Regions from separate parts of the Pedobacter jeongneungensis genome, predicted to be linked through region 1. Evidence: riboswitches for the same ligand, from Rfam matches in the RefSeq annotation. Region 1 holds a riboswitch; each other region holds the start of a gene.
What was found. A riboswitch is a leader RNA that binds a small molecule or an ion and turns the genes downstream of it on or off. The one in region 1 is predicted to bind S-adenosylmethionine.
Positions count from the first base shown of each region.

Region 1 (11,219 bases):
TTGTCTTTGGTATGTATTTTAATGTAATTATGAAAACTTTCGAAAGCAATAATATCAGCATAGCGTACCAAAACAGCTTTATGTTCCTCCGATTTATTTTTTACCAAAAAAAAGGTCTCATCATCTCCGCTTTCCAGTTCTTCTCCAAAAAGCCGGTTCAGGGTAAGTGCAAATTTTGCATAACCATAAGGTTTTAATAAATAGGCATCAGCATCAGCTTCAAATGCCTCAAATGCATATTCCTGGTGTGATGTTGTAAATATCAGCTTCCTGGTTTTCGAACGTACAGCTTTTGCAAGCTCTAAACCAGAAATCTGTGGCATTTGCACATCCATAAAAATTACATCAACTGTATCTATCTTTTTAAGTTCCATCAATGCCGTTAACGGATCTGTATAGCTCGCCACCAACCGCATATTCGGCGTATCTTCAATATATTTTTCCAGTCCTGTTATCGAACTCTGCTGGTCATCTATGGCTATACACTTAATCATCTCCTAATCTTTTGCATACATAACGAAATTACGCCTTTTCGTAACGAAAATAGAACGGTTTATACGTCTTTGTATATGGGTTTCATTTTCTTGGCTAAATTAATGTAAAAATGTGTATTATGAAACATACAGGAATGATTAAATAATTTAAAGTTAAAATTGTTTATGCTAATAATCAATAACTATGTGATGGCTTTAAAAAGCTATTATTCCTCCTGAAAAATGCGTTTACGCATTAAATTAATGGATTTTAATTCTTTTATACCAACATTGGGATTAGCCTGAGGGGTAATTAACCTGTAATTTTAGCTATTTATAACGAAAACAAACCGATCTGTGTAATCTGGTTCCAAAGTAGATATTTAAGAGCGATATTCGTTTGAATTTATATAAATGGCTAATAAGATTTTTAATGGCTGTTGTTAAAAAGATTAATATAAATACGCTCATATCTACATCTACCTGTCAAATTCATATTTAAATTAAATCTCTTTCCTATCTAAAATGACGCTCTCATTTTAGATAGGATATTATCCGGATTTTTTTGCGATTTAACTGCTTTATTAAACTTGGTAGTTCCTGCCGATTTGATTAAATTAGTTCTTCCGGTATCCTCTAAATCGCAATATATGACTTTTAAAAACCTGATTCTTTTGCTCAGTACAGTATCTACAGCACTTATTGGCGGACTGTTTTATGCTTATTCCTGTTCAGTTTTACCCGGGCTAACACGCCTCTCTGATCTTTCATTTCTTCAGGCCATGCAATCTATTAACAGGGCTATTTTAAATCCTCTGTTTTTTGCTTCTTTTATGGGTACACTGATACTGTTGCCCATCAGCGTTTGGTTTTTTAAGGAACAGGGGACTGTGTTTTATTTACTTCTTGCAGCTGCCTTGCTTTATTTTAGTGGTGTTTTTTTAGTAACCGTAATCGGAAACGTACCGCTTAATGATTTGCTGGATGGCACAGACTTAGCCAAATTAAATGCTGAAGAATTAACGGCTTTGCGTAATAAATTTGAACCAGGCTGGAACCTGTTCCATAGAATCAGGACGATTGTTTCATTTATTTGTATCGTACTAACAGCTTATGCGGCAATATTGAGCAGAAATGCGTAGCGACAATTTATTTATACTAAAAACGAACCTATGGAAACGGAGCTGAACAACTGTTCAGACTCCGGATCTATTAACGCTCTCGATGACTAATGTAGAAAGTTTTCTTTGTTGGGCGGCGTTCTTTCCTGTTCATTTTTTTGCTAAACCATTGTTCATCTTATAAAATAGCCAGCATTTTTTTTGAACGGTTAAAAGATATCGGCCAGGTATCGGCGCTATTGCCAGCGGCTATATGGTAATATTCTTTTGCTTTATTCCGGTCGCCCTGAACTAAATTAGTGTAAGCGCTTAATTCGGAAATAAAATTTTTCAGCTTGACATCTATTCCTTTTTCTGTTTTTAAATAATCGAAAATTTCTCCGGCTGCGTGTACACGTTTATCGTTGATGCTTTCTATTTTAAAACCACCCGGCATTTCGAACCAATATTCCCAAAGTGCGCCCTGGGCATGTTGGTTGTAGCTTTCTTTAATCAGTTGGATGCCTACTTCCAAAAGTATGCTGTTAATGGTGCTGTCTTTTTTAGCATTGTTTTTACCCAAATCAAAATAATGGTTTAGCGTGGGTTGTAATCCTTTGGTATAAATCTCATCCAGAATCATTTCTTTACGGTACATGGCTTTATCGCTCATCGAAAATTGTTCGTATGCAAAACTTGCAGGAAACCGGTTACTTAACTTCTCCAGTTTGTAGCCTTTGTTCAGCTCTTTCTTTAAATCGATTACCCATGGATGTTCGAAATCGTGGAAATTGTACACAGTAATTATTTTACGTTTAAGATCGTAGATATTGGAATAGATGGTCGATAATTTTCCTTCCTGGCGGGTTTGGCTTAAAATATCCCTGAAAAAAGGAACATTTAAGGTGTGGGCTTTTTTCAATGCTTCGTCCGAAATATCGTATCTTCTGCACACGTAGTTTTTGGTTTTAAGTTTGCTGATGTCAAAATTAGTATTGATCTGGTAAGCGCCTGATTTAGTTAATTTTGTACCGGCATTGATGATGACCGAATTTCCGAGGGCATCCGCAATTAATACCTGGGCACTTATTGCATAATCATACTTCTCCAGAAAAATCATTGCTTCCGGCACCGTTTTACATTTTCCCAATATCTCGAAGAAAAGATCTCCCTGATAAACATTTTTTGGACGGAATTGCGCAGGATCGATGTTTTGTGCGGTAAAATCGTAGAACAATCCATGCTCATTCATTGCTGCCTGTGCCTGCAGGTCGGGGAGGCCAAAACATACCGATCCATATCGGCCGGTTGTTTTTGGATTAAACCATACCCGTGCAAAGCCCATGTAATCATCCTCATTTGCTGCTGCATATACCTCACCTTTTAGCGCATAGGAGATCACGGTGCAGGCATCAATATTTTGAGATAATATGCAGCTCAGTATAAGTGCAAATAAAAGTATCTTCTTCATTATTTTTAATTTACCATCGCTAAAGGCCAAGACTGTGCCAAGGTAATTATATAGCCCTCCAGGTGTGCTATAATGGGTTCTGTTAAAAATAATCTGAAAAGCTGTTCGTAAATGAACGGTTTTAGTCCGGAAACGGACATATTTGTTTCAAGGTTTAAGGGCCTTAATCTGCGTCATATCCGGGGTAAAAAGAGGAATTGGAGCAAAGATTTTTATCTATCGGTCGGCATTTCACCGACCGAAATTCTACGAAAATTCACTACTTCTTCAACAGTGAATCAATCTCTCCATTAAATTCCTTTACAAATTCATCATAAAACTTTCCGGTTGCCGGGCCATTAAAACCGGTGTGGATTTGTGCCACATTACCTTGTTTATCAATGATGATGGTGGTTGGGAAAGATAAAAACGAATCAAGCGCCGGTAATGATTGAGATACCACTTGTTTATCGGCAGTGCCTGCAAGTACCTGATCGTATTCGATACCAAAACGCTCACGGAAACGCGTCATTACTTTTTTTGCATATTCAGGTTCGGTTGAACGTTCGTAATGTAAAGCAATAATTTCTACACCGCGTTTTTTGTTTGCCTTGTACCATGGTGCAATAAAAGTGGCTTCATCAACACAGTTGGGGCACCAGCTTCCGGTAATGGTTAAAATCACGACCTTATTTTTATATTTTTCGTCTTTCAACGAAATCTTTTTACCGTTTACATCAGGGAAACTGAAATCAAGCGTTTTATATCCCGATTTGAGGTAGGTAAGTTTGTAAGGATCAGGAAGGGCTGCATCTTTATTTTTGGTTCCGGTAAAAGCCTGACTTCCCCTGGCACCTAAAATTTCGCCTGTTAAAGTGCCATCCGGCTGAAAAGTACCTTTGTAATAAGCAGGAGAGGAGCCGATGAAACTCGAAAGCTGAAATTCATTGCCTTCTACTACACCTTCAAGATAACGCGAATCTCCGGTTACGCGTAAAAAAGTTCCGGTAAGTTTGTTACCGGTTTGCTTAAATAAACCAACTGTTTTTTCGTCTTTACCATTGGGCGATTTAAAAACAACATCGTAACTTCCCGAGTAATCAGCGGTGGCTGGCTTATTAAGCGTTTCAAAACGGTAATTTTTACGTTCTGCAACAATGGTTAAAGGTTTGCCTGCTTTATCCTGCTTTCTTAACGTACCTGATAAATGATCACCATCTACAAGTGCAAAAGCCAGTTCGTTATCAAACTGATCAAGTTTTACAAAAAGCGAATCCGCGGTCTGTTTTACCAAACCACCTTCAAATCTTTCTTCCGCATTTCGAAAATATAATTTCTGTTGACCACTTTTTTCGTTGATTTCGAAATTGAAAGGGATATCCAAACCTTCCTTTACTTTGGCAATTCCACGCCAGGTACCCAGCGCAACAAATGCTTTTAATTTTTTTTCATTGGCCTTTACTTGTTGGTTATTGGCTAAAACAGCCTGATCCTGAGCAAAAGTTATGGAAGTTGATATGGCCAGTGCGGTAGTTAATAAGAATTTTATGTTCATTGGGATGTGTGTTAATCGACTAAATTAGTCGACAAATATACGGACGATATAGCCAAAGAAAAAATATTTCAAAAAAAATCTATAAAAACTATAGGATAAATCGAATAAGTTATACCTTTGCCCCAGTTATTTTAAAATACTTATCAAGAAAGGCGGAGGGAATGGCCCTGTGAAGCCTTAGCAACCATCTTTAAGTAGAAATGGTGCTAATTCCATCCCGGATGAATCTGGGGTAGTTAAGTCAGTTGTTTGCGTTATCCTTATAAAAATATATGGAGCACTTCTGATTTAAGGGGTGCTTTTTTTTTGCCCGGATGCTGCTTTTGATAAGTAAATTATGTTTTATAGAAAATCATTCAAATGAAAAAAACAGACGAGCTAAAATCCCTTAATGCAAACCTTTGTACGTATTCCCGAATGCGTATGTCCTGTTAGGGTAACCTTATTTTAACAGGCTTTCTGATCTGACCATTCCTTCTTATTCTTTAATAAAAACACGGTTTTAACTGTGCAGGAATCGTTTTTGCCAAATTTTTATCCTTAATCTAATCATTAATTACACACACACATGTTCACAAATTTTAAATCAATAGCGTTTGTTTTGCTGCTTTTTATTACGCAGCAATTATTCGCTCAAAATGCCACCATAACCGGAACGGTGAAGTCGGCAGATGGTGAAACACTCCCAGGGGTATCCATCCTTATAAAAGAAACCAAACAAACTACCATTACGGATGGCAAAGGTGCTTTTTCAATCAATGCACCGGAAAAAGGTACCCTGGTATTTTCGTATATCGGTTTTAAAACCCAGGAGATTCAAATTAGCAAAAACGGACCAATTTCGGTCATCCTTCAATCGAGCGATAATGCCTTAGATGAGGTGGTAGTTACGGCTTTAGGCATATCGAGGGAGAAAAAATCGCTGGGTTATGCCGTTCAGGAATTAAAAGGCGATCGTGTAGCCGAGGCAAAAGAATCGAACCTGGTAAATGCGCTGGCCGGAAAAATTGCCGGTGTAAGGGTAACCAACAGCCAGGGAAGCATGGGTTCATCTCGGGTGGTGATCAGGGGAGAAACTTCGATAGCAGGTAATAACCAGCCCTTGTTTGTGGTAGATGGGATCCCGGTGGATAACTCACAATTGAATTCAGCGGGTGCCAGAGATTATGCAAATACAATTTCAGATATCAATCCGGAAGACATCGAATCGATGAGTGTGCTAAAAGGACCAAATGCTGCGGCATTATATGGCTCCAGGGCTGCAGCAGGGGTGATCCTGATCAAAACCAAAACCGGTAAATCGAAAAAAGGACTTGGCATTGCCATCAATTCAAACGCGGTTTTAGAAACTTTACTTACGCTACCAGTATATCAAAATGCATTCGGACAAGGCTCAGAAGGGCAGTTTAGTTATGTAGATGGTGCCGGTAAAGGTTTAAATGATGGTGTAGATGAAAGCTGGGGACCAAAACTGGATGGAAGATTAATCCCTCAATTTTATTCGAAAGGCGTTGCTGTTCCGTTTATTGCGCATCCGGATAATGTACGCGATTTCTTCCAAACCGGTTATTCATTAAACAATGGGGTATCGGTTGCAGATGCAGGCGAAAAATACGATTACCGGATTTCTTACAACAATTTGAAACAGGTTGGCATTGTGCCGAACTCTGGTCAGGGGAAAAATTCATTTGTGTTAAATACCTCATTAAAGATAACTCCGAAATTAACTTTAACTGCTAATGCGAATTACAGTAAACTTAACTCAGATAATTTACCTGGTACAGGCGGCTCACGCTCAACCAGTACCATGTTGCAGTTTACCTGGTTTGGCCGTCAGGTTGATATCAACCAGTTAAAAAATTATTTAGATGAAAATGGAAAAACGTTTAACTGGAACAACAGCTATTATAGCAATCCGTATTGGGTAGCTTATGAAAATACCGTTTCGCAAAACCGTAGCCGGATTATCGGTAGTTTAGCCCTTAATTATAAGATTATTGACGGACTTAATTTTAATTTCAGATCGGGAACAGATTATTATAACGACAGGCGTAAAGTGAGGATTGCTTATGGAACCAACGGAACGCCTTTTGGTTCTTATACTGAAAGTGCCTTTACCGTAAGCGAAAATAATACCGATGCAACACTGAATTTTAACAAACAATTAAACGATGATTTTAGCTTAGAATTATTGGGTGGTGGTAATATCCGCAGGCAATACATCGAACAGAACGATCAGAGTGCACCAAAACTGGCCATCGCCGGACTTTATACGCTTAAAAACTCCCGCGATCCGCTTATCTCTTCAAACAATTTATCTAGGTTGAAGTCGTATAGTGTTTATGCTTCGGGGCAAATCGGTTTCAGAAATTATCTTTTTGCCAATATTACCGCTCGTAACGATTGGTCATCAACCTTGCCGGCGCAAAACAGGTCTTATTTTTATCCGTCGTTTAACGGAAGTTTTGTTGCTACCGAAGCTTTCGACATTAAAAGTGAGGTACTTGATTACTTAAAAATCCGTGGAGGCTGGTCTAAAGTAGGTAAAGACGCCGATCCTTACCGCTTGATCAACACTTACGCATTTGGTGCGCCATTTGCGGGCAATCCACAGCTCACCACTGGTTCTATCGATTTAAAACCTGATCTTAAGCCTGAAACCACTACCTCTACAGAACTTGGGGCTGAGGCTGTATTTTTTAATAAAAGGTTACGTTTAGATTTAAGTGCTTACAATACTAACAGTTACAACCAGATTTTAGCTGCCGATGTAAGTCAGAGTACAGGTTTTAGCTCTAAACTGCTTAATGCAGGCAAAATCAACAACAAAGGGATAGAAGCACAATTAGGCATCACGCCAATTAAAAAAGCCTTTACCTGGGATGTTGATTTCAATTTTGCAGCAAACAGGAGCAGGGTAATTGAGTTAGATGCCGAGAAATTCTTAACGAATTATGTTGTGGCTTCAAACTCTGCACAGGTAATTGCAACGGTTGGCCAGCCTTATGGTTCATTGTTCGGAACTGCTTTTTTAAGAGATGCCAGTGGAAATATTATTGTTAATTCCACCGGAGCACCGGCTACAAATCCTACCAAACAGGTATTGGGAAAATATACGCCTGACTGGATTGGTGGGGTGTACAATACTTTTAGCTACAAAGGCATTAGTTTAGGTGTATTGGTTGATGCCAGCATTGGTGGCTCTATTTATAACGGAACTTATGCTACAGGAACCTATACAGGGGTTTTAGCTTCTACACTTCCTGGAAGGGCGGCTGAATATGGGGGGATTTCTTATTACTATCCCGGCAATGATAAGGCAAACGGAACCGTGAGGGTAAATGGAACTGCTCCTGCAGGTGTAACGGTTTATGATGACGGGATTATTTTTGATGGCATAACCGCCGATGGCAAACGCAATGAGAAAATATTACCGGCTCAACAGTATTATAAAACCTTCAGAAATATAGACGAAGCCAATATTTTTGATGCTTCCTATGTTAAGCTTCGCGAAGTGAAATTAAGCTATAACTTACCTGCAAAATGGCTTCGTCCGTTAAGTTTACAGGGTGTTTCTGTATCGCTTGTTGGCCGTAACCTTTGGATTATCCACCGCAATACTGTTGATATCGATCCTGAAGTAGCTTTTAATACGGGTAACGGACAAGGTTTAGAAAGTCTTTCCAATCCAAGTACACGCAGTTATGGCATCAACCTGAATGTTAAATTTTAATTATCATCATCATGAAAAATAAGAAACTATATATACTGGCCATTTTGGCAATTGCCTTTTCATCATGTAACAAAGAACTGGATGAGGTGAATATCAACCCGAATGCGCCCGAAATTCCCGTACCCGATTATTTGCTTACAGGCACCACTAAAGCTACTGTAGATGCCTATTGGGGCGTAACCAATAATATGAACTCGAGCCTGCTTTTTGCACAGCACTGGGCTAAAGTACAATACACAGAAGAAGATCGTTTTATTTATTCGAACAGTAGTTTTACTTCCTTATGGTCTACCGGTTACGCACAGAGTATTCCAGGTTATAATAAAATTATCGAACTGGGCGATGCACAAGGTAATTCTGTTTACAGGGGAGTTGCACTCGTGTTAAGATCGTGGACATTTTTACTGCTTACCGATGCTTATGGCGACATCCCTTATACGCAGGCAGGAAAAATTAAACAATTTATTACGCCAGTTTACGATAAGCAAAAGGATGTGTACTATGGTGTTTTGGAAGATTTGAAATCAGCGCTGACGGCATTAAATTTAAAATCGGGCAATGGTATTGCCGGCGATATTATTTACAAGGGAAATACCGAAAACTGGAAAAAATTTGCCAATTCTTTACGCCTTCGCATCGCTCTGCGTATCGCGGATAAAGATCCTGCCAAAGCTAAACAGGTGATAGACGAAATAAAGGCAGAAGGTGGCCTGTACATTTCTGCTAATTCAGAAAATGCCAAACTCGATTATGATGTTTCACCTCAGCAAAATCCGGTGGCGGCTTCATTTGAAACGAGAAATGATTACCGGATCAGTAAGACGATTGTAGATAGGCTTACGGCATTAGGTGACGCAAGATTACCTGTTTATGCCAGTAAAACCGAAAAGGAACCACAAGGTTATGTGGGGATCCCGAATGGTTCTACTAACTCTGAAGCAAGTGCTATTGGTTTGGCAAACTCTTCAAAACCCGGCGCTTATTTCCTTGATCCTAAAGCACCCGCAGTGATTTTAAGTTACGCCGAAGTACTTTTTGATAGGGCAGAAGCAGCGGCCCGCGGTTTTACTACAGAAAATGCGCAGGATTTATACAAACAGGCCATTACGGCGTCTTATGCACAATATGGTTTGAATAATCTTAATAGTAATATCGAAACGTATCTGAATAGCACCGCAGTGCAGTATGATGCCACCAATTATAAAAAATCAATTGGTGAGCAAAAATGGATTGCTTTATTCGGTCAGGGTTTAGAAGCCTGGGCTGAGCAACGCAGGCTGGATTATCCACAGCTAAAGGCTTCGGTAAATACAGTGCTGAACGGTAAAATCCCGGTACGTTTTATATATCCTGGTACCGAGCAATCGTTAAACGGACAAAATTATAAAAATGCGGTAAGCAGCCAGGGAGCGGATTTACTCACCACCAAACTTTGGTTTGATGTTTTTTAGTTTTAATCTGTAAGAAAAATTGGTCTTAAAAGCAACAGGCTTTAAGATTCCCGCCTGCGCGGGAAAGACGATGATTCTCAAGGTGATGTCGGGTGTTACCACCTGACATTTAAAAACAAAAAAACGTCCCGATTTTGCATCGGGACGTTTTTTTTTTGATCAGAGAAATAAATATTTCGCCTCTTCGGGCTCCTTATTTCTACAAGCTATTCATCTGGCTAAATCCTCAGCGGCATTGCTTGCTCTTGAGGTAAGGTCCTCTGCATAACCTTTTGCTTTATCGGCCCATTGCGGTGCACGGTCCAATAATTCGTCAACGATTGATTGTCCGGTAACCGGATCTTTCTTAGTGATATATTTCACGCCTGCATATACTGCAGCGCCAATAATTGCTGTTTTTAAAATTCCCATGTTCTTTTCTTTTTTTAATTAAACATTATGAGACCGTTAAAAGTTTTAGACATTTTACGATAGCTGTTGTTACATTTTGTCTCCAAAGAAACAGGATGAATTAAATATTTTTATGATAACAGATCCTTCGGCTACGCTACCATTGACAGATTTAGAAAGGTCGTCATTGCGAGGAGGAACGACGAAGCAATCTTTCCTGCTAGCGATCATTGTTAGAAAGATTGCTTCGTCGGCTGAAAAAGCCTTCTCGCAATGACGAACTTAGCGACTTATCATTGCGCGAAGATTCTTCTGTTATTCATATTGATTTTTATAAAATTAATTATCCCTCAGGATGACGCAACGAGTAAAAAGAATTGTTCTAAGAGTTTGTGATTATCTGCGTCTCCGTGGCGACTAATATTTAACTATGCAATAAATCCTTCGGCTACGCTCAGGATGACACAACGAGTAAAAGAATTGTTCTAAGGGTATTCCGTGATCATCTTTGTCTCCGTGGCAAACTCATGTGCGTTATTAATATACCCAATGATTAGCGTAATCTTTATCTGTGGCATCAGCAGGCACAACGATAAAATTTTTACCGATAATCTCTATTAAATTTATATATTTCGGGCAAATTAACCTCTAGTAAATCGATTAAACCAAATATTGCTGTATGAATAAGGAAAAGCTGTTCAATGAAATCAAAAATTTGAGCATCATCAATTCTTTCTCGAAACACGAACAGCTTGTACAGGGAATCATCAATGGCCTGAATCATAAATTAATTGCCAAAGGCGATATGTTGCCTTCCGTTAATGAAATGATGCGGGAAACCGGTTTTGCCAAAGAAACCATTGGTAAGGCCTATAAAGAACTGATCAGCAGGGGTATTTTGGAATCGAAAAACAGGATGGGCTATTTTGTAGCCACTGATGATACCGAACAGCACCTGAAAGTTTGTTTACTGATTTACGCTTTCGATACCTTCCAGGAAACATTTTACCAGAATTTCCGCGATCATTTGGGTGAGAATATCCAGGTTGATGTATATTTCCACCACA
Region 1 is NZ_BAABBY010000004.1:230,351-241,569, reverse strand. Features, by position in the region: gene ABD769_RS09235 (LytR/AlgR family response regulator transcription factor) at 1-494, opposite strand, end outside; gene ABD769_RS09230 (anthrone oxygenase family protein) at 1,124-1,615, shown strand; gene ABD769_RS09225 (C45 family peptidase) at 1,773-3,044, opposite strand; gene ABD769_RS09220 (TlpA disulfide reductase family protein) at 3,304-4,578, opposite strand; SAM riboswitch class I at 4,716-4,821, shown strand; gene ABD769_RS09215 (SusC/RagA family TonB-linked outer membrane protein) at 5,147-8,311, shown strand; gene ABD769_RS09210 (SusD/RagB family nutrient-binding outer membrane lipoprotein) at 8,323-9,762, shown strand; gene ABD769_RS09205 (YtxH domain-containing protein) at 9,973-10,173, opposite strand; gene ABD769_RS09200 (GntR family transcriptional regulator) at 10,832-11,219, shown strand, end outside.

Region 2 (11,219 bases), on a different contig from region 1:
TCCACTGCGTTTCAGTCGGGATGACGATTTTTCTATTGGATTCTATCAATGGTGGTGCAGAGGAGTCGAGAAATCTATTAAGATAGATCTCTCCATTCCACTGCGTTTCAGTCGGGATGACGATTTTTCTATTGGATTTTGTCAATGGTAGTGCAACGAAGGGTCTTTTATCAGTAACTTTACTATTCATAAAAGATTCTTCACTGCGTTCAGAATGACAGCAGGTTACGCCCTTTGCATTTTCCCTCAGTATTCTTTGGGGTTAATAAACATGTATGGAGTCGAAAGACTACTTTACACTTACCCTTTCCACAATAGGCTTACCAGTTGCTTCATCAGTTCCCTCTATCTCGGCATATTTTACATTCGGGAGCCAGAAACTTCCGCCCTGTATCCTTATAAACAAGCGGTTAACTTTTATTGTATGGTTATTAATCGTTACCCAAGCATGATAACTTTTATCAGCGGAGCGTTGCAGATAAAAGGGTAGCTTTTTATGCGATACAAAGCGAAATTCGTATTTATCGCCTCCTAATGCTTTTGTATCAATACCATAGGCAAATTTTCGCTGGATATAACCAAGATCTTTCTTTTGCCCTTTCTCTCCATAACGGATCCAGTATACCTGGATGGGCGAATCGGCATCAACATTGCCGTTTTCTTTCAGATTTAAAGCATAAATAAGCGTATTTGTGTTCGGATCGCGCTGAAGATAGAACAGCATGTGATCTACATTTTTAGGCGTAGGAAAATTAATGGGAGAGGGGTCTTTTGTTTGTGCCCTGGATTGGGTTGTGAAAAGAAAAAGGCTTAAAACGGTTAAAAATAAGTTTTTGGTCGATATTGAAAATGGCGGTGGTATTAAATGCATTTCAGGATTTTTATATGAATGAGCCGTTTATTTGTGCTCAGGTGTCTGTTTTTTCTTGATTTTCCTTTGGAGTTTCTTCTTCGCTTTCTTTTAACTGTTCATTATAAAGCCGGTCTGATTCGGCCCTGCAATGTTCATAGTCGTTTAACTTTTCGCAGGATGTATTTCCATGGATTTCAAAAAAATCCCTGATTGATGGGTAATCAAAATGAACTGACATTTCTTAAAATTTAGGTTACCAATTTCAGAAAGAGGGGATAGCCGTTAGTCATTCGTCGAAAATAACCACATTGGCTATTTTCAAACTCATCTTTTCTGCTACCTGCAGATGGAATTAGCACCTTGTTAAAAACAGGTTGCTAAGACATCAAAGGGCCATTCCCTCCGTCTTTCTTGATAAGTATTTATATAATTTCAGACGTCATGGACGGAATCGAACCGCCGTACTAGGTTTTGCAGACCTTTACCTCGCCACTCGGCCACATGACTATGTGTTCTTTTTCGATTAGCTTATTATCTGCTTTTCGTATAAGACAGAACAAAGGTAAAAATTAATTCTATAAATTCTATAGAAATAGTAGCTTTTTTTTAATTTGTTTTTTCGGCTGTCATCCTGAGTGCAACGAAGGATCTTTTTAATGGATGATGGAAAATGGATGATGGAATATCCAGGCGATACATTCTTTGTGTTTACTTCCTTCAAATTATCGTCATTTCGAGCGTAGGGGAGAACCCGAAGGCTCTGCGAAGCAAAATCTATCTCGAGGTAGATCTCTCCGTTTCACTGCGTTCCAGTCGAGATGACGAAGCGATATGCTCTCCCTCCATGCTCTCTCCCCAGCGCTCTTTGCTAAAAAAATAAATTATTCTACTGTAAATCAATTGATTATAAATAAAGTCTATAAAATCTATAGGAATACTTGTGTAAATTGTTCAAAGTTTATACTTTTACAAAAAATTAAAACAGTTCACCAGCAAATCTACGTTCGATATGAAACTCCGCAGACAACCTCAGCCATATTCTCTGATCCATTTTTCAGGTCAGTATAACTGCTGTTGCCGCTAATATAAGCTAAGATACGGATCACCTGATAAAGGTTTTCATTCAGATATTCTCATTTAAAAATCCTGGTACCCCGGGGCATTTTGATAGAATATTATGGTGGTCATGTATTTCAGTCAATAAGTTGCCGGGGTATCAGGAACAGCCAAAACTAATCACCACCACTAGTTTAGGTTATTACTCTAATTAATTCACCACCATTAATTAGTTGATTTATACAGAAGAAGGGAGAGTCAGTACTCGTTGAACTTCTAGCAACTTTCCATAGGAAAAAGTGCTCAAACTGATCTAGCAATAGATTATAAATTAACCGGTAACAAGTAAACACATCGTTTCCCGTTAAAGATCATGATGCAATAACAGCTGTTAAACAGCCTGTAGCTTTGCTGTATGGTTTTCCGTGCGAATCATTGTGCCTTGTTATCAAAAACTCTAAAACGATAGTGTTTAACTAATAATGATGATTATGAAAACGAGAATTACCTCAAAAATTGCATGCCTAACCACCTCAGTATTGCTACTGGGAGGCATTGCATCAGCCAGGGTGGCAAAACCGTTCCCTAAAGAAGGGATCTGGAGGGGAGAGTTTAGTGTAAGCGAATCAAAAGTGCCTTTTAACTTCCAGTTAAAAGGAAAAACACCAAAAACAGCCATTTTAACACTCATTAATGGCTCCAGACGCGATGATTTTCACGTAGAACGACTCGGCGACGATTCGATTTACGTAAAAATGAACACTTATGATGCGGCGCTGGTAGCGAAGATCGAAACTGATGGTACCTTATCTGGCGAATACCGCAGTCTGGTACCCGGTTTCAGGGGCAATTCTTTGCCATTTGTTGCCGAACATGGCAAAAGTTACCGCTTTGTAGAACCGGGTAAAGATGTAGCTCCAAAACACAACATTACTGGTAAGTGGGAAATTAAAACCTATACCAAAGAAGCTGTACCGGCCTCAATTGCTTTGTTAAAACAGAACGGCAACAAACTTACCGGTGTAATTATGACCGTTGTAGGCGATACCCGCGAGCTCGAAGGTACCGTACAGGGCGATGAGTTTGAATTGTCGGGTTTTACCGGGCCGAGTCCTTTTATTGTGAAGGGAAAAATCAACGATGATAACAGCATTACCGGCGAACAGGGTTTTGGAATTTACAAAAACCTGAAATTTGATGGTCAGCGTAACGAAAAAGCCGAACTTCCTGATCCTTATAAACTTACTTTCCTTAAAGAAGGTTACAGCAAACTTGATTTTACCTTCCCTGATCTGAGCGGGAAAAATGTTTCTTTAAGTGATGATAAATACAAAGGTAAGGTAGTGATTATCGAAACCATTGGTACCTGGTGCCCGAATTGTACCGATCAAACGGTATTCCTTTCACCATGGTTTAAAAAGAACCAAAAACGCGGTGTAGAAGCTATTGCTATTGGTTTTGAGCAGAAAGATGACCTGGAATATGCCAAATATACCTTAGGCAAGCTGAAAGAAAAATATGGTATCACTTACGATATCCTCTTTGGAGGCATTGCCGATAAAAAAGTAGTGACCGAAAAATTGCCTGCGCTAAATAAATTCATTGCTTTCCCAACTACGATTATTATCGATAGAAAAGGAAATGTAAGGGAAATCTACACCGGTTATACCGGAACCGTAACCGGAAAATACTTTAACGATTACGAAGCCAAATTCAATAAAGTGTTAGACGAGCTGATTGCTGAACCAGTACCCGAAAAGTTCGCCTCTACCGAAACATTAAAAAGTAAATAAAACCAAACCAACTATATTAAATATTGGGCTGTATATAAAGATTTGTTAATAGTATGATTGACAGAGAAGTTTCCTGGTTATTGAATGGACGCAAAACGTCGTCATTGCGAGGAGGCTTTTTCAGCCGAGGAAGCAATCTTACAACGATCGCTAAAAGTGTGCGCTTTAAGATTGCTTCGTGCCTCGCATTGACGGACTTTTTTATTCTGCCAAAGTAACTCGTCCAAGAATACGTCAAAAAATTGAGATACAGCCCATATTTTAACCTACACCTAAAATTATAAAAGATGAAAAATTACTATGCTAAAATGCAGGTGCTGGCTTTGGCATCCCTCATTTCTACTGCAGCTTTTGCTGTAAATAAGGTAGACGAAGAGCCAAAAGTGGCCAAAAAATTTATAAAAGAAGGAATATGGCGAGGCGTATTCAAGGTTGCTGAAACCGAAGTACCGTTTAATTTCGAACTCAAAGGAAAAGATGCCGAGCATGCTACCTTCACTTTATTAAACGGAACACGCAGAGATGATTTCCACATCAAATATTTAGGTCAGGATTCTTTGTTCATCAAAATGAATACCTACGATGCTGCTTTGGTAGCCAAAATAGAAAGCGATGGCAGGATTTCTGGCGAATATAAAAGCTTAGTGCCGGGTTTACAGGGCAATGCTTTGCCTTTCACTGCAGAGCAGGGCAAATCGTACCGCTTTGTTGAACCTGGTAAAGATGTAGCACCTACCGCAAATTTAACCGGTAAATGGGAATTTAAAGGATTTTCTAAAGAAGCTGTCCCAAATAAAGTAGCCATACTGAAACAGGAAGGCAATAAACTTACCGGCGTAATTATGCAGGTAACAGGCGATAGCCGCGAGCTCGAAGGTACCGTACAGGGAAACCAGTTTGTGCTTTCAGGCTTCAGCGGCCCGAGCCCGAAAATATATAAAGGTACCATTAACGAAGATGGCACACTTTCTGGCGAAATCAGTCAGGGGATTTACGATAACTTAAAGTTTACAGGTGTAAAAGATAGTCAGGCAGAATTGCCCGATCCCTACAAATTAACACACTTAAAAGAGGGCGTTAAAAAACTTGCTTTTACTTTTCCAGACCTCAACGGCAAACCGGTTTCCTTAACCGACGATAAATATAAAGGTAAAGTGGTGATTGTAGAACTGGTAGGTACCTGGTGCCCTAACTGTACCGATCAAACCGTATTTCTTTCGCCCTGGTTCAATAAAAATAGCAAAAGGGGTGTAGAGGCTATTGCTATCGGTTTCGAACAGAAAGACGACCTGGAATATGGAAAATATACCCTGGGTAAACTCCGCGATAAATACAATATCAAATATGATATCCTGTTTGGCGGATTAGCTGATAAACGTTTGGTTGCAGATAAACTGCCAGCTTTAAACAAATTTATCGCTTACCCTACCACCATTATTATCGACCGTAAAGGAGAAGTACGCGAAATCTACACCGGATACACCGGAACCGTTACCGGAAAATATTACGATGATTACGAGAAAAAATTCAATAAAGTGCTGGACGAATTAATTGCAGAACCAGTACCGTCGGCAGCCTATTTTGAGGCGCAGGCAAATGGAAAATAGATACCACCTAAACTAAAAACCAAAATATAATGTTACAGTACAAAACGATTGCACTTATTGCTACCACCATCGTAGCTGGATCTTTAACCGCTTTAAACGGACCAAAACCCAAAGTTAAAGCACATACCGAAACTTCGGTAAGTAAACTGGTAAACTATAAAGTAAATGCCGAACAGAGTAAATTAACCTGGCTGGCTAAAAAAGTAACCGGCGAACATTCGGGAACCATCAATGTTACTTCGGGATCTTTGGCCCTCGATAATAAAGTGCTAAAAGGCGGAAGTTTTGAATTGGATACCAAAACCATTGCGGTAACCGATTTAACGGATAAAGAAACCAATGCAAAACTATTGGGCCACTTAAAAAGTGCTGATTTTTTTGCCGTTGATAAGTTTGATAAAGCCACTTTCAATATCACTTCGGCCAAAAGTACAGGTGCAGGAACTTATGATGTAAAAGGAAAACTCACCATTAAAGGCATTACGAACGAAATCAGTTTCCCGGCTACGGTTAAGCAAGATGGCAACAAAGTAACTGCCAATGCAAAAATTATTATCGACAGAACAAAGTATGATATCAAATTCAGATCAAAAAGTTTTTTTGAAAACCTTGGCGACAAAACCATTTATGATGATTTTGAGCTGAATGTACAGCTTGTTGCCAATAATTAAAAAATCTCTTGTTAAGGTTAGTGGAGTGTGGGAGGATGTTTGTTCTCCCTGCCTCTGGCTAAATGATTTCCAAAAAAGTACCGTCATTTCGAGCGAAGTGCAACGTAGCCGAGAAATCTATCTCGAGGTAGATCTCTCCATTTCACTGCGTTTCAGTCGAGATGACGACCCTTTTTATAGAGTCTGTCAATGGTAGGACAGCAGAATCTGATATTACCCAAATAAACCAATGAAAAGAAGCAAATTCATAATCCCCCTAAGTCTTATCACCTTAGTGATACTGATGGCCGGTTTTGGTGCCGATGATCCCACAGTAATCAACAGCAGGGAGCGTTTGGGCGAAAAATTGTTTTTTGATCCGATTCTTTCCAAAGATAAAAGCATCAGCTGCGCTTCGTGCCATAAACCCGAATTTGCTTTTGCCGATACCGCAAAGGTGAGTTTGGGCGTTGGCGGAACTAAGGGAACGCGAAATTCTCCATCGGTAACCAACCTTTCGGGCCGGCCGAATCTTTTTTGGGATGGCAGGGCAGCCTCTCTCGAAGATCAGGCTTTGCAACCCATCATCAATCCGGTTGAAATGAACCTGCCCATTGCTGATGCCATCGATAGGTTACAGAAAGACAAAGAATATGCAGCGCTTTTTCAAAAGATTTTTAATGCACCGCCCACACAAAAGAATTTACTGCTGGCCATTGCTTCTTTCGAACGGACTTTAGAAACCGCAAATAGTCCTTATGATCGTTACATCAATGGTGATGATAAAGCCATATCCGAAAATGCCAAACGTGGCAGAATGTTATTTATCGGAAAAGCCAACTGTAACAACTGTCATTCGGGTGAAGATTTTACTGCCGATCGTTTTAAAGGCATAGGATTATTTAACGATGAAGAGTTGAAAGACCAGGGTAGATTCGATGTAACCGGTAATCCAGAACATAAAGGACATTTTAAAATCCCGGGTTTAAGAAATGTTGGCCTAACGGCCCCATACATGCATAACGGGATGTTTAAAACACTAAAAGAAGTGATCCAGTATTACAATAACCCAGATGCAGTAATTAAAAATGGCAAAAACAGGGATCTTTCCCTAAATAAACCATTGGGACTAAGTGAAACTGAAATAAACGATATTGAAGCTTTTTTACTGTCGCTAACCGACGACAGATTTCAAAAAACCAAACCATAAAACAGGCCAATAGCCAAAATCCGAAAAATCAATTTTAAAACATTTTTCAACCCGAAAAAAGGTTGAACGGCCAGTGGCATGTCTATTCCAAAATAAACAACATGAAGATAAAACTACTATTAATATTGCTGCTGAGTACAGTTATTTACTCAAAATTATCTGCCCAGCAGCGGATCATCACCGGGGTGGTGGTTGCTGCAGAAGACCAGTCACCATTGCCCGGTGTATCGGTAAGGATCAAAGGATTAGATGGCTTTACCGTTACCGATAAAGATGGCGCATTTAAAATTTCAACCAAAAACGGTCGTTTCATCGAAGTATCTTACATTGGTTATAAAACCGCTACGGTAGAAATCGGATCAGCTACCAAACTGAACGTTTCGCTCGAACAAGCTGATAATACTTTAACCGAATTACAGATTGTAGGCTCGAGGAATGCTAACCGCACCAAACTTAATTCGCCTGTTCCGGTAGATGTAATCGATTTGAAAACATTGCAGCAAACCTCACCACAGGCCAGTGTAACGCAGTTACTCCAGTATGTATCACCATCTTTCCACTCTTCGGTTTCCGGTGGTGGCGATGCCGCTTCGGCAACTTCTACCGTACAATTGAAAGGCTTGGGGGTTGATCAGGTGTTGGTGCTGGTAAACGGAAAAAGAAGACATAAAAGCTCGAACATCAGTTGGGGTGGTTTGGGTAATGGTGCAACCGGATACGATCTGAATGCCATTCCGGTAGGTTCGATAGACCGTATCGAAATTTTACGTGATGGTGCTGCGGCCCAATATGGATCTGATGCCATTGCAGGCGTAATTAACGTGGTGCTGAAAAATACTCCTGATGAAATTACGGCCAGTACAATAGAAAGCATCCGCCGTAGGGGAGATGGCTTAACCACCAGGAGCAATGCCAATATCGGACTGAAACTGGGTGCGAAAGGTTTCCTGAATATCACCGGCGAATATGCCACACAAGCGGTTTCACTTCCTTCCGGAAATGATTCAGATGGGATTTACATCGGTCCGGCTTATGGTGGTGGGGCCAATACCAGGGGCTTTGACCAGATCTATACCAAAGAAATTGACGATGCCATTATTGCCAGCCGCGGTATCGACCGCCATTTCTTTGATCAGCGTGGATCAACCAATAAATCCAAAGATGGTTTATTATCATTCAATGCCGGAATCCCGTTGAAAGATGGTTTTGAAGTATATTCATTTGGTGGCATCAGTCACCGTAACTCGCAGTTTACCGCTGTATACCGTTTGCCAGGCTGGACAGAGCGTAACAATACCTTTGTTTATCCGGATGGATTTCTGCCTGCCATGGATAACATTATTACCGATCAATCTCTGGCAATAGGTGTAAAAGGCAAGATAAGCGGATGGAACTTCGACGTATCCAATGTTTACGGGAGAAATGCTTTTGATAACATCATCAGCAATACGTTGAATGCTAGTTTAGGTCAAAAAACACCTCGTACCTTTAATGCGGGCAGTTACAATGCTTCGCAGAACAGCGGAAGTTTAGATTTTTCAAGGAAATTTGATAAAGTGCTTAAAGGATTAAACGTTGCCTTTGGTGGACAGTACCGTGTAGAAACCTATCAGATTATTGCTGGCGAAGAAGGTTCTTATTCGAAAGCCGATTTAAGTACTATTTATTCTATCGGTTACACCACCGGCGGTATTCCTTATTTTGTGGCTGCAGGTAGCACGCCATTAAACGGACTCTCGCCGGGTTCGCAAATCCATGCCGGTTTCAGGCCATCAAATGAAGTGAATGTGAAACGTTCTATTTCTGCGGCTTATGCGGATCTTGAATTGAACGTAACCGATAAATGGCTTTTATCAGGTGCGGTTAGGGTAGAAAATTATTCCGATTTTGGAAGCGTAACCACTTACAAAGCCGCAACGCGTTACGGTTTCGCTAAATGGCTGGCCGTTCGTGGTGGTTACAATACCGGTTTCAGAGCACCCGATCTGGCACAGTTTTACTACACCGAAACCTCTACTACCTTTCAGAACGGAGTTGCGATAGATCAGGTTACGGCAAACAACGTAAACCCTGCAACCAAAGCTTTGGGAATTCCATCGTTACAACCCGAAAAATCGAAAGGTTATTCTGCCGGATTGACATCACAGCCGATCCAGAACGTAGAATTAACGGTTGATGCTTATCAGATCGACATTAAAGACCGCGTGGGTAATACCGGACGTTTTTCTGCAACAGATGCTAATTTACCTGCAGATGTAAGGGCATTATTTGTGCAAACCGGTACCGTACAGGCCAAGTTTTTCTATAATTCATTCAGTACACGCACCAGGGGCATCGAATTTACAGGAAGTTATCGTTTTTTATTGCCCAACGGCGGTAATGTAGCCTTTTTGGCCGGCGCAAACCTGCAAGAAACAACGCTTACCGAGGTAAATACACCTAAAGGTTTGGAGGCTTACCGTTATATCATTTTCGACGAAAGCGAAGAGGTGCGTGTAACCCGTAGCATACCAAAAACTAAAATTACCCTGCAGGGAACCTACAACATCAATAAGTTTAACTTTCTATTGCGAAGCGTATATTTTGGATCCGTATCGGCAGTGAGCCAGTTAAATGCCAACTTCCCGAAACCTGATTATTATTATCAAACCTATAGTCCGATATGGATTACCGATATTTCGGCAGGATACAGGATTACACCTTTGCTACAGGCTACCGTTGGTGTAAATAACCTGTTCAACGTATTAGGCGATTATTCTATCCCTGCACCGGGAAGCAATATTACCCGTACAAATTCACCAAGTGCGGCACAATCTGGTACCAGCACCGGTTTGCAACCTTTTATCCGACTTTCGGCCACCTTTAAATAAAACCACAGATGAGAATTTATAAATTTCCAATATTATTTTTTGCATTAGCCGTTTCATTGTTTGCTTCGTGCAAAAAGACAGATTACCTCGATATTAATGCCGGCGACAGGCCACCTTTAAGTGCAAAGGTTAAATTTATCAATGCACGCCAATCGGTTACGGCCGTTAATTTCTGGGATTTTACCCGAAAAGTTACTGCAACTGCATTGCAACGCAATACGGCTACGGGTTATTTAGATACCCAATACGGAAAAGTTCAGTTTAACCTCACCGAAGGAACGGAGCCTTCTTACAAAGCATCTTATGTTTTTGGTGGAAGTGCAAATTTTATACAGGAAACTAATTCTGCATCTTTTGCTGGTCCGAACGGGCCCATTGCAGATTTTGCACACAGTTTGTTTACCGTGAAGAAAAAATTAAGCAGTACGTTAAATCCGGGCAATATCGATAGTTTGATCCTGGTATATGATGATTTAACCCTTCCTGCAGCAGGTAGGGCCAAAATCAGGTTTGCTAATTTTTCGCCGGATGCATCAAAAGTTGATCTTACCTATGCCGCCGGAACAGAAATATTTGCTGGTGTAGCTTATGGTAATTTTGGTAACCAAACCATTATTCCTTATACATCAGGAAAGGCACCTGCAGTAATTGAAGGTTTGAGCTGGAGAACACTCGGACCCTTTAAGGAAATAGACGCAGGTACCAATGTGAGTTTATTGATAAAAGATAATACCACTAAGGCGGTTATTCCTTTAACCAATACAGCTTTAAATGCAGCTACTTTCGAGGCCGGAAAAATTTATACGGTTTATATCAATGGTATAATAACTGGAACACCATCTATTACCGCAACAATTATTACGCATAATTAACATTTTCTGTTGGTAAGATACCAACCGATAGAAGAAACTCCTGGCTCAAACAGGTTTATATTTGGTTAGAAAAAAGGGCATGTCTGGATAGAATGCCCTTTGTTGTTTAAGATGCTGTCATCCTGAGCGCAGCGAAGGATCTTTTTTTTGCTTATCGTCTTTACCATATAAGGCATTTAAGAGAATATAAGCTTAAATGTCTTATATTTTTATATGGTAAACGCTGATCGTCATTTCGAGCGGAGTGTAGCAGAGCCGGGAAATCTAGCAAGATAGATCTCTCCGCTCCACTGTGTTCCGGTCGAGAT
Region 2 is NZ_BAABBY010000002.1:83,589-94,807, forward strand. Features, by position in the region: gene ABD769_RS04150 (DUF4833 domain-containing protein) at 290-871, opposite strand; gene ABD769_RS04155 (hypothetical protein) at 909-1,091, opposite strand; SAM riboswitch class I at 1,175-1,274, opposite strand; tRNA gene ABD769_RS04160 (tRNA-Cys) at 1,290-1,360, opposite strand; SAM riboswitch class I at 2,145-2,242, shown strand; gene ABD769_RS04165 (peroxiredoxin family protein) at 2,401-3,702, shown strand; gene ABD769_RS04170 (peroxiredoxin family protein) at 3,990-5,309, shown strand; gene ABD769_RS04175 (YceI family protein) at 5,339-5,980, shown strand; gene ABD769_RS04180 (cytochrome-c peroxidase) at 6,210-7,169, shown strand; gene ABD769_RS04185 (TonB-dependent receptor) at 7,271-10,039, shown strand; gene ABD769_RS04190 (DUF4397 domain-containing protein) at 10,048-10,911, shown strand.
Region 2: it holds a riboswitch for S-adenosylmethionine, as region 1 does, so the genes downstream of both, ABD769_RS04165 (peroxiredoxin family protein) here and ABD769_RS09215 (SusC/RagA family TonB-linked outer membrane protein) in region 1, are expected to answer to the same signal.

Region 3 (11,219 bases), on a different contig from region 1:
ATATAGCACAAGTACTCCGCAGAAGTAACAAGCCGGTTTATGTAACCGCAAATAAGGTAGATAATACCGCTTTATACAACGAAATCCATACTTTTTATGGTTTTGGTTTAGGTGAAGTTTATCCATTGTCATCGATGACAGGTTCTGGAACAGGCGAGTTATTAGATGAAATCGTTAAAAATTTCGAAGATATTCCTGAAGAGGAAAACCAGTTACCAAAAATTACCATTGCAGGTCGCCCGAATGTGGGTAAATCTTCTTTGGTTAACGCTTTAATTGGTAAAGAACGTAATATCGTTACTGCAAATGCAGGTACCACCCGCGATTCAATCAAAATCCATTATAACCAGTTCGGTCACGAGTTTATGCTCATCGATACTGCCGGATTGCGTAAAAAAACCAAAGTAAAAGAAAACCTGGAGTTTTATTCGGTAATGCGTACCATCAAAGCTTTAGAAGAGGCAGATGTTGTGGTGTTAATGATCGATGCTGTAGAAGGGATCGAAAGCCAGGATATCAATATCTTCCATTTGGCTGAAAAGAATAAAAAAGGTATCGTTATTTTGGTTAACAAATGGGATTTGATCGAAAAAAATACCCAAACCATGAAAGCTTTTGAAGAGCAGATTCATGAGCGTATCCGTCCTTTTACCGATGTGCCGATTGTATTTACCTCTGTATTAAACAAGCAACGTATTTTCAAGGCAATTGAAGCGGCTTTAGACGTTTACAAAAACCGGAGCAAGAAAATTCCTACATCTAAGTTAAATGATGTAATGCTGCCATTGATCGAGAAATTCCCACCTCCGGCATTAAAAGGAAAATTCATTAAAATTAAATATATCACTCAAATTAATGCGACTTCGCCTATGTTTGCCTTTTTCTGCAACCTGCCACAGTACATTAAAGATCCGTATAAACGTTTCATCGAGAATAAACTGAGAGAGAATTTTGATTTTTCCGGAGCACCGATTCAGATTTATTTCAGACAAAAATAATTTAAGGTTGAGGTTTGAAGGTGTAAGGCCTGATTGCCTATACCTAATAACATAATTAACAGGGCTGTTTCTTTTAAGAAGCAGCTTTTTTTGTTGTTAATTACAGAACGGCATCATCCTCTTTGACATTACTCCATTCAAGACGTCATTTCGACTGGAGCACAGCGAAACGGAGAAATCTAACTCGAGATAGATCTCTCGACTTCGTTGCACTTCGCTCGAGAAGACGATAACTTAGGGAAGCTATCTTATTAAACCTTTACCCCGAAATGACGAAATAAAATTTACCCTTATATTTGCCCCATGCAACTACAAGTACAAAATAGCCTGTCAACTGATATCGATACGATTTTTGAATTTTATGATATGGCTATTGCCCATCAGAAAAAGGTGTTTAACAAGCACTGGCAAGGCTTCAGCAGGGAAATGGTACAGAATGAAATTGATGAAAACCGACAATACAAAATCCTGGTAGATGGCGTTGTGGCCTCTGTTTTTGCCGTTACTTATAATGATCAGTTGATTTGGAAAGAGCGCGATCATGATGCGATTTATATCCACAGGATTGTAACTCATCCCGAATTTAGAGGCTATTCTTTTGTAAAGGAAATTATTAAATGGGCTAGAATTTTTGCTGTTGATAATGGCATTAAATTTATCAGGATGGATACCTGGGCTGATAACGAGAAACTTTTGGAATATTATACCGGTTGTGGCTTTGATTATGTTGGTGTGGCTACGATGGAAAAAACCGATGGATTGCCCAAACATTATGAAGGCATCAGTTTAAGTTTGTTTGAAATTGTGTTGTAATACATTACAAACGTGCAACTTGCTCATTTGCTTTATAAATGCGGATAAACACAAGATTTATTCCGTGGTTATCCGTGCCTCCGTGGCAAATTACTCAGCGTAAGCAAACATTATTTCAATTCTATTTTCCAGCTCAGCATATCATCAACTTCTCCGATATGGATAAAATTGTTTTTTTCTAAAATAGAATAAGAAGCCACATTATCTTTCGTAGTTGCCGCGAAAACCGATTTCACTTTAGGCTGTTCTTTTGCCCATTCGATAATCCTGGCAACAGCCTCTGTCATAAATCCCTGGCCTCTAAATTCTTCATAAGTACCATAACCGATTTCTATTTCCCCGTTTGGATCAGGCTCGCCAACAAAGCAGATATCGCCTACCATCCTATGATCAGGCTTAGAGATAATGGTCCACAAAGTATGGTAGAGATAATCTTTGTCTTTATCAAAAACATTAGGCAGAATGGTTTGCTCTAAAGCATCATGCAGGGAAGGAGAGATATTTTTTTTAGTTGGTAAAAGATCAAATTCTTTTTCCAGAGAATGATCGTCTTTAATATATTTTAAAAGTTGGTTATGCGTTAAAGGCTTTAAAATGAGGCGTTCCGTTTCTATCATGTTTGAGATTGTTAGACAGACTAATATAATGGTCTGGCTTGTAAATAAACAAAATTTTAGATCAAGCTTTTGTTAAAAATAATGATGCGTCAGCTGTTTTGGTAAAGGAAGTTATTCTTTTAAAATTTAATAAACTTTAATCACCTGTCCGGTAACAATGCCCAGTACACTTTTTTCAAAAGCTTTAACCACTTTCTCCATCGTCACCGGAATTTCCCCTGGGAATGAATCAAAATACGCCGGAGAATCTTCAACCACATTTGGGCTGATCGCATTTATACGCACCTCATTTTCAAGTTCCGGGGCGGCTGCAATTACAAAAGAATTTAAACCGCCGTTTACTGCGCTGAGTACGGCGCCGGCAGCTATCGGATGATCGGCCAATATTCCTGATGTTAATGTAAACGAACCGCCCTTGTTAATGTAATGCTGTCCGATAAGCACCAGATTAACCTGGCCCAATAATTTATCCAGTAATCCTGCTTTAAATTTTTCGCCGGTCATTTGCCCTACAGTTACAAACGGGCCTTTTCCACTCGTACTGATTAGCGCATCAAATGCACCGATTTTTTCGAACATGGCTTTGATAGATGCTTCATCTTTAATATCAACCTGAACATCTCCTTTGGTATTTCCCACACGGATTACTTCATGTTTTTCGGCGAAAGCATCGGCCACCTTTTTGCCTAATGTTCCTGTTGCGCCCACAATTATTATTTTCATATGGATCTGTTTAAATGTTTACCGTTACCTATTGGTATGTTATTAAACACTAAGCTGATTTAAAAGTTTTTGTTGATCAGTCCTGTAATATCATTTCTGCTTTTAAATCGTTGATAAAAAGATCGATATGAGCCTCGCTTACATTGGGCATGCAGATGATATGAGAATTGCCCTGTTCTGCTGCCAACTGCCATTTTTTGCAAATCGGAGCAGATGGGGTAGGGAAGTTCACGGTAATGGCATTCGGATTCCGCCATGCGGCTATACCCATTTCTTTAAGTTTCTCTTCGGTATAAGCTGCTGTTGCCAGACTGTGCATGGCCCTGTCTTTTAAACCCTCAATCCCCAGTCGTTTAATAGTGTGCCATAAAAATAGTGGACTATGCCCGTTTCTTGATCCGGTAATTGTGGTATCTACACTTCCTATATAAGCCACGGAACGGGCAATCCGGTCGCGGTTCGATTTTTTTGCCACTACTACGCCACAAGGCATCGGCGAACCAAAAAACTTGTGCCCGCTAATCGCGATACTGTCTGTACCATCTTCAAAGTCGAAAGCTGGCCTGGGCTCGATCAAAGCACTATAGGTTCCTGATAATGCAGCGTCGGCATGAATGTAGTAATGCTGTATGGCCAGTTTTTTTAAAATGGTTTTGATTTTAGCCACATCATCACGGGCCTCGGTCATCGTGGTACCGATATTGGCCATAATAATTACCGGCATGTGGCGGTTCATCCTGATGGTGTGTTCAAGATCTTCGTAATCAATTTCGCCGTTTTCCTGCGAGCGGACCACAATATTGCCCATATTAAGCAGGTGCAGGTTTTTTTGTACGCTGTAATGTGTGGCTTCGGAATAATAAACCATTCCTTTTGGATACAGTTCTCTGGCCAGGTATAAACCATACAAATTGCCTTCTGAGCCGCCATTGGTAACATAACCCCACCAATTATCTGCCGGAGCGCGGAAAAGTTCAGCAAAAAACTTTACGACTTCTTTTTCCAGTTCGCGCGATCCGACACCATAGGTAGAAGTTACAAAAGGATCACCCAGGTTATTCATCGGGTATTTTAAAAAATCAGCTAATGCCTGATAATCAAAATCCTTCGAAACCGGATAACCTAAAAATAAATCGGTTTGTTCCTTGATTTTTTCTAACAGATTATTTAATACTTCCTGATCTTTTGCCTGTAGTTCTTTTGCATCCATAAATGATATGATTTGCAGGCAAAATTAGATAAATCAAAATATAATATTAACAATTGTGTTTAAATAAGAATATTATATTGATTTATATATTTTATATGAAATTTAAATCTGGTTAGAGCTGATGATTTAACCTGTGCGAAGTATAAAATATGGCTATTGCAGGTTAAGCAATGCCTGCCTTACCGCGTTATCGGTTTGGTTTGCTGCCTTGTAATAACCAACATCGCCTAAATAGTACCTGCAAAGCAGCGCTTTCAAATCATTTAAGATTACATTTTTTGCACTGTATAATTGAAAACGGTCTATAGGGACATTTTTGCGTTGAAGAAACCCGATAAAATCTTTAAAATCGTTATCGTTTATGGTGAAAATGTTAATGTACTGTTCAACAAAGCTAGCGCTGTATTTGGTGGTTAGTACATTAAATACATAATCAGAAAGTACTTTTTTACTCACCAGATTACTGTAAAATTTATTGTAGCCGGTAGTATCCAACTTCACAAATACATCGGGCTGAATTCCGCCTATTGGTTTAATCTTTTTAGAAGGCTGAACGTTTACCCCTTCTGTTTTTTCGATAGAATCCTGAAAAGAAGTACGGTCGCCGGTAAGTTCTCCGTCCATCATGCGCTCATCCAGTTCGTGTTTGTAAGCATCATAGCCTTTTTTGTAAGATTTCTGGATGCTTCGCCCTGATGGCGTGTAATACCTGGCAATGGTTAAATTAAGTGCAGAGCCATCGCCAAAGGCAAATTGCTCCTGTACCAAACCCTTACCAAATGAGCGGCGACCAACAATAATGCCCCTTCCTAAATCCTGAATGGCTCCTGCAACAATTTCACTGGCTGAAGCTGTATTTTCATTGATCAGCACAGCAAGTTTACCATTTTGAAAGGCACCTGTTCCGGTAGAAAAATAATCGGTGCGGGGTTCATGTTTACCCTGTGTATATACAATAAGTTTATTTTCTGGTAAAAACTGATCGGCTAAGCCAGTTGCAGCGGTAAAATATCCTCCACCGTTATCACGCAGATCGAGGATCAGCTTTTTCATGCCTTTTGCTTTCAGGTTGTTTGCCGCAACAGAAAAATCGTTATCGGTATTGGCGCCAAATTTACTGATGCGCACATAACCTGTTTCATTGTTGATCATGTAAGCAGCATCTATACTGCTGATGTTTACTTTGCCACGGGTAACCATAATGCGGTTGCTCTGCTGTGCATTGGGGTGTAAAAGTACCACACTTACTCCTGTGCCGGCCTTACCTTTAAAACGGCCAGTAAGCTGATCTTTTGGTAAATTTCTTCCGCTTACTATAGCGGTATCGATACTGAGGATTTTATCGCCCAATTTTATACCTGCCTGGTAAGCCGGACCGTCTTTAACCACGCCCGTAACCATCATGGTATCATTAAGCATGTAGTATTCTATACCCACACCTTCAAAATTGCCTTCAAGGTTATCGGTCATATCCTGTGCATCGGTTGGCGGCAGGTACACACTATGTGGATCGAGTTGATGTAAAACACTGTCTATCGGTAAATTTTGAAGCGAATCGGTATTGATGTCATCAACATAATTGCCATTGATGATGTGCAGGATTTCATTTAATTTTTCGTCGCTGTTAACAGCAAGCTGCGGGCTTTTTTTTACGCCAAAACCCTGGTCTTTAATAAATTTTATGCCCAAAAACATACCCGCTATTAAAATTACAGAATAGCTCGTGGCAATCAGTATGTTATTACGGGTATTTTTTTTCATCAGCGTTAGGCAAATTTATGAAAATTAGCGGGTTGATATATTTTTTAACTGCATTTTCGTGTCTTTTGTTTATAATTTTTAACATTAATTAACGCCAGGAAGGAGTTCGTTGAAATTTGTGAGATATATTTTTGATTTTTTAGGGTAGATTTTAGAAAGAATTTACCGAATTTTATCAAAATTAAATTTATGGACAGAGTTACCGAGCAAGAATCCAATTACAGCCACATCGATCAGATGTCGGTATTGGAAGTTCTGCATGGCATTAATAACGAAGATAAAACGGTTGCCTATGCCGTTGAGAAATCTTTGCCTCAGATCGAAAAATTAACAACGGCAGTTGCCGGACGGATGAAAAAAGGTGGCCGTCTTTTTTATATTGGAGCAGGTACCAGTGGTCGTTTAGGTGTGGTTGATGCCTCAGAGTGCCCTCCAACCTATGGTGTTCCTTTTGATTGGGTTGTTGGCATCATTGCTGGTGGTGATACGGCCATTAGAAAAGCAGTAGAATTTGCAGAAGATGACGCCGAACAGGCCTGGAAAGATCTTCAGGAATTTAACATCAACGAAAAAGATTGTCTGGTAGGTTTGGCTGCTTCGGGTACCACACCTTATGTGATCGGTGGATTGAACACGGCACGCAAACATGGCATTTTAACCGGTTGTATTGTTTGTAATACCGGCGGACCAATAGCTGCAGAATCGGATTTCCCGGTTGAAGTGGTGGTTGGACCTGAGTTTGTTACCGGATCTACCCGTATGAAATCGGGCACGGCACAAAAAATGGTTTTAAACATGCTGAGTACCACCGTTATGGTTCAGCTGGGGCGCGTAGTTGGCAATAAAATGGTCGATATGCAGTTAACTAACCATAAATTAGTCGATCGCGGTACACAAATGGTTGCCGACGAACTGAATATTGGCTACGATGAAGCCGCCGAATTGTTAACCCGTTACGGAAGCGTACGTAAAGCAGTAGAAGCAGGACACTAAAAATGATAGAATGACGAAATGAGGGAAGGATGGAATGACGAAATGAGAAAATTTTGAATGATGGAATTTGGGAGTAGCTTTTAACATTCACTCATTCAAAATTCATTCATTCGATAATTTATTTATCTCTCATTCAAAATTCAATCATTCAATAATTTGTCTGTTCAATCATTCAATAATTAAAGTATATGCACGAGATAGAGCCTTATTACCAGTGGAGAGATGATTATATTTCGGCAGAAGACGAGCGTTCGCCGTTTTACAATACCGAATATTCGGAGCTTTATTTTGATAAGCAGATTTATAACTTTTTATTGCACCCTCAGTGGGACGAGTTTGGTTCGAATACGCTTTACATGAAGGTGTTATATGCCGATTACGACCGGAGTTATGCCATTATAGAATTTATAGGGGAGTGGAACGATGCCATTAACAACGACATTATGCTGCTGAAGCGCGATATTTTAGAGCTGATGATGGATGAAGGCATCAATAAATTTATCCTGATTGGCGAAAATGTATTGAATTTTCATTCTTCTGACGACAGTTATTATGAAGAATGGTTTCAGGAAGTAGAAGATGGCTGGATTGTTGGGGTAAACTTTCAGGAACATGTAATTACCGAATTTAGGGGCAATAACATCGATTATTACATTAACTTTGGTGGCGCTTTTGATCATTTGCCATGGCGCACCTTAAAACCCCTGCAATTCTTTAAAAAAGTTGAAGAACTGCTGACAAAAAGATTGAACTAAATATTTATCTTTCGGATTGACAATGCCTACATTATTTATAATTTTTGGACTTCGTTTCTTCTTTTATTCAAATGAACATTTGCCTATTCATATACATGTCAGAAATGCAGACGGTGAGGCTAAATTTGAAGTAGAAGAAGTTAAACTTGTGAGTAATAAAGGGCTAAAAAACAAAGATATTAATCTTGCACAATCTTTGATAGAGGAGAATAGAGAAATTATTATTGCAAAGTGGCACGAATATCATGGAAAATAAAATAAAAGTGTGGTTTGAAAATAATCATATATTCATTATGACCTCAACAGGTGAAAGTAAAAGCCATCCATTAAGCTGGTTTCCAAAACTATTAAATGCCAGTGATAAGGAGCGGGAAGATTATCATATATCACCCTTTGGAATACATTGGGAAAAAATTGATGAGGATTTAAGTTTCGAAGGATTTTCTTCGTTCAATAAATAATTGCTAAAATAAATTTAAAAATGGAACAACAAAATTATCAATATCAGGACAACAGTGTTTTTGTACAGGGAAAATCTGTTTCTAAAAAATTCTTTGCAAACGTATTCTTATGGATGTTCGTTGCATTAAGTTTATCTACCGTAGCTGCTTATCTTTTTGGTACAAATGAGCAGTTAATGCAGTATCTGTTAAATATTAATCCTGCAACCGGAAAAGTAAGTATGTCGATCTTTGGCTATATCGCTATGTTTGCGCCGCTTGGCCTTGTTTTATTGATGGGTTTTGGTTTAAGCAGACTATCATTGCCCGCGTTAATTGGCGTATTTGTGCTTTATTCTGTACTAACCGGAGTAAGTTTAAGTTTTATCCTATTAACCTACACATCAGGTTCAATAGTAAGCTGTTTTGCTGGTGCGGCAGGTATATTTGGCATCATGGCAGTTATGGGTTACACTACTAACATCGATCTAAGCAAGTTTGGGCCTATTTTAATGGTAGGTGTAATTGGTTTAGTAATTGCGAGTGTAATTAATATGTTTATCCAGAGCGAACAATTTAGCCTGTTTATGGCTTTTATTGGTATTGCAATATTTACAGCATTAACTGCTTACGATGTGCAGAAAATCAAAAGAATTGGAGAAGGGATTGAGGCCAGTGGCGAGCAGGTTCTTCAGGTAGAATCTAAAAAAATGGCTATTGTTGCCGCTTTATCTTTATACCTTGATTTCTTAAATATCTTTCTTTTCTTACTACGTATTTTCGGTAACAGAAGATAATAATGAATAAGTTTTTGGCAATTGCGGGTTTTCTATTAATTGGTGCTTGCATTCAGGTGGTGATCACTATTTTTATAACTGATAACGTCTTTGTAGTAAGTTCTGGCAGTGGAATTTGGATGAGCTATATGGTAGTTTGGTATAATAGAAAATATCATAAAAAGGTAATCTGCTAATTTCAAAAACAGAACAATATTCTAAAGGCTGTGCAGAATTGCATGGCCTTTGTAATTTTATTTGGTAGCAAAGCGATAAATTTTGGAATTGATGTAGCTTTGTTGCATTTTTGTACGCTTATTAAGAAAGACGGAGGGATTAGACCCAACGAAGTCTTAGCAACCTGTAACCATACAAGGTGCTAAATTCTATCCCGGATAAATTCGGGACCAGATAAGTTTAGGATTACGATTCACGTACCAACTTTTTAGATAAGCCTTTTTTTGAGATTTGAGATGATAGATATGAGATTTGAGTCATAATTTGTGCTTAATAATTCTCATATCACATGTCTCACATCTCATATCTAACAACTAGAATGAGCATAAGAGAAGAATTAGAGAAACGTATTTTGGTGATTGATGGTGCAATGGGTACCATGATTCAGCGATATACCTTAACCGAAGAAGATTTTAGGGGAGAGCGATTTAAGGACCATCCCTGTGATGTAAAAGGCAATAACGATTTGCTTAACATCACGCGTCCGGATATTATAAAAACGATACACCTGGAGTATATGGCGGCTGGTGCCGATATTATCGAAACCAATACCTTCAGTACCCAGCGCATTTCCATGGCCGATTACCAGATGGAAGACCTTTCTTACGAAATGAGTTTTGAAGGTGCACGGGTGGCAAAAGAAGCTGCAAATGAGTTTATGGCGGCAAATCCTGATCGTAAATGTTTTGTTGCCGGTGCCATTGGTCCAACCAACCGTACCCTTTCTATGTCGCCAAATGTAAACGATCCCGGTTTCAGGGCGGTTTATTTTGATGAACTCGAAGAAGCCTATTACGAACAGGTACGTGGCCTGGTAGATGGTGGTTCGGATGTGTTACTAATCGAAACCATTTTCGATACTTTAAATGCAAAAGTGGCCATTGTGGCCATTAAAAAATATGAAGAGGTAATTGGCCGTAAACTCGAAATCATGATTTCGGGTACCATTACCGATGCCTCTGGCAGAACGCTTTCTGGTCAAACTGCCGAAGCTTTCTTAAACTCTGTAATGCACGCAAAACCATTAAGTATCGGTTTTAACTGCGCTTTGGGTGCAAAGGAAATGCGTCCGCACATTGAAGAGTTAGCGGCAAAAGCCGGATGTTATGTTTCGGCCTATCCAAATGCAGGTTTACCGAACGAGTTTGGTGCGTATGATGAACAACCACACGAAACGGCTCATCTGGTGGATGATTTTATTGCCTCTGGTTTTGTAAACATTGTGGGTGGCTGTTGTGGTACTACACCTGAGCATATTGGCTGTATTGCCAAAAATGCAAGAAAAGCTGAACCCAGGAAAATACCTGTACTGGAGCCTTACATGCGTTTAAGTGGATTAGAGCCGGTAACCATCACTCCAGATAGTATTTTTGTAAATATCGGCGAAAGAACCAATATTACAGGTTCTCCAAAATTCTCTAAACTGATTTTGGGTGGCGATTACGAAGCTGCATTGGCCGTTGCTTTGCAACAGGTAGAAGGTGGTGCACAGGTAATCGATGTAAACATGGATGAAGGGATGTTGGATTCGGAAGCGGCAATGACCAAATTCTTAAACCTCATTGCTTCAGAACCTGATATCGCCAAATTGCCCATCATGGTCGATTCATCCAAATGGTCGGTTATTGAAAATGGCCTGAAATGTTTGCAAGGAAAAGGAATTGTAAACTCCATTTCTTTAAAAGAAGGGGAAGATAAATTCCGTGAGAGTGCCCGTAAAATTATGCAATACGGTGCTGCGGTTGTGGTAATGGCTTTTGATGAACAAGGTCAGGCCGATAATTACGAGCGCAGAAAGGAAATCTGTAAAAGAAGTTACGATATCCTGGTACACGAAATCGGCTTTCCGCCTGAAGATATTATTTTCGACCCGAATATCTTAACTGTAGCAACAGG
Region 3 is NZ_BAABBY010000007.1:99,700-110,918, reverse strand. Features, by position in the region: gene der (ribosome biogenesis GTPase Der) at 1-998, shown strand, start outside; gene ABD769_RS14705 (GNAT family N-acetyltransferase) at 1,302-1,811, shown strand; gene ABD769_RS14700 (GNAT family N-acetyltransferase) at 1,922-2,428, opposite strand; gene ABD769_RS14695 (short chain dehydrogenase) at 2,555-3,151, opposite strand; gene ABD769_RS14690 (histidine decarboxylase) at 3,228-4,361, opposite strand; gene ABD769_RS14685 (S41 family peptidase) at 4,515-6,122, opposite strand; gene murQ (N-acetylmuramic acid 6-phosphate etherase) at 6,312-7,115, shown strand; gene ABD769_RS14675 (hypothetical protein) at 7,304-7,870, shown strand; gene ABD769_RS14670 (DUF4160 domain-containing protein) at 7,893-8,126, shown strand; gene ABD769_RS14665 (DUF2442 domain-containing protein) at 8,116-8,331, shown strand; gene ABD769_RS14660 (Bax inhibitor-1/YccA family protein) at 8,352-9,107, shown strand; SAM riboswitch class I at 9,399-9,504, shown strand; gene metH (methionine synthase) at 9,643-11,219, shown strand, end outside.
Region 3: it holds a riboswitch for S-adenosylmethionine, as region 1 does, so the genes downstream of both, metH (methionine synthase) here and ABD769_RS09215 (SusC/RagA family TonB-linked outer membrane protein) in region 1, are expected to answer to the same signal.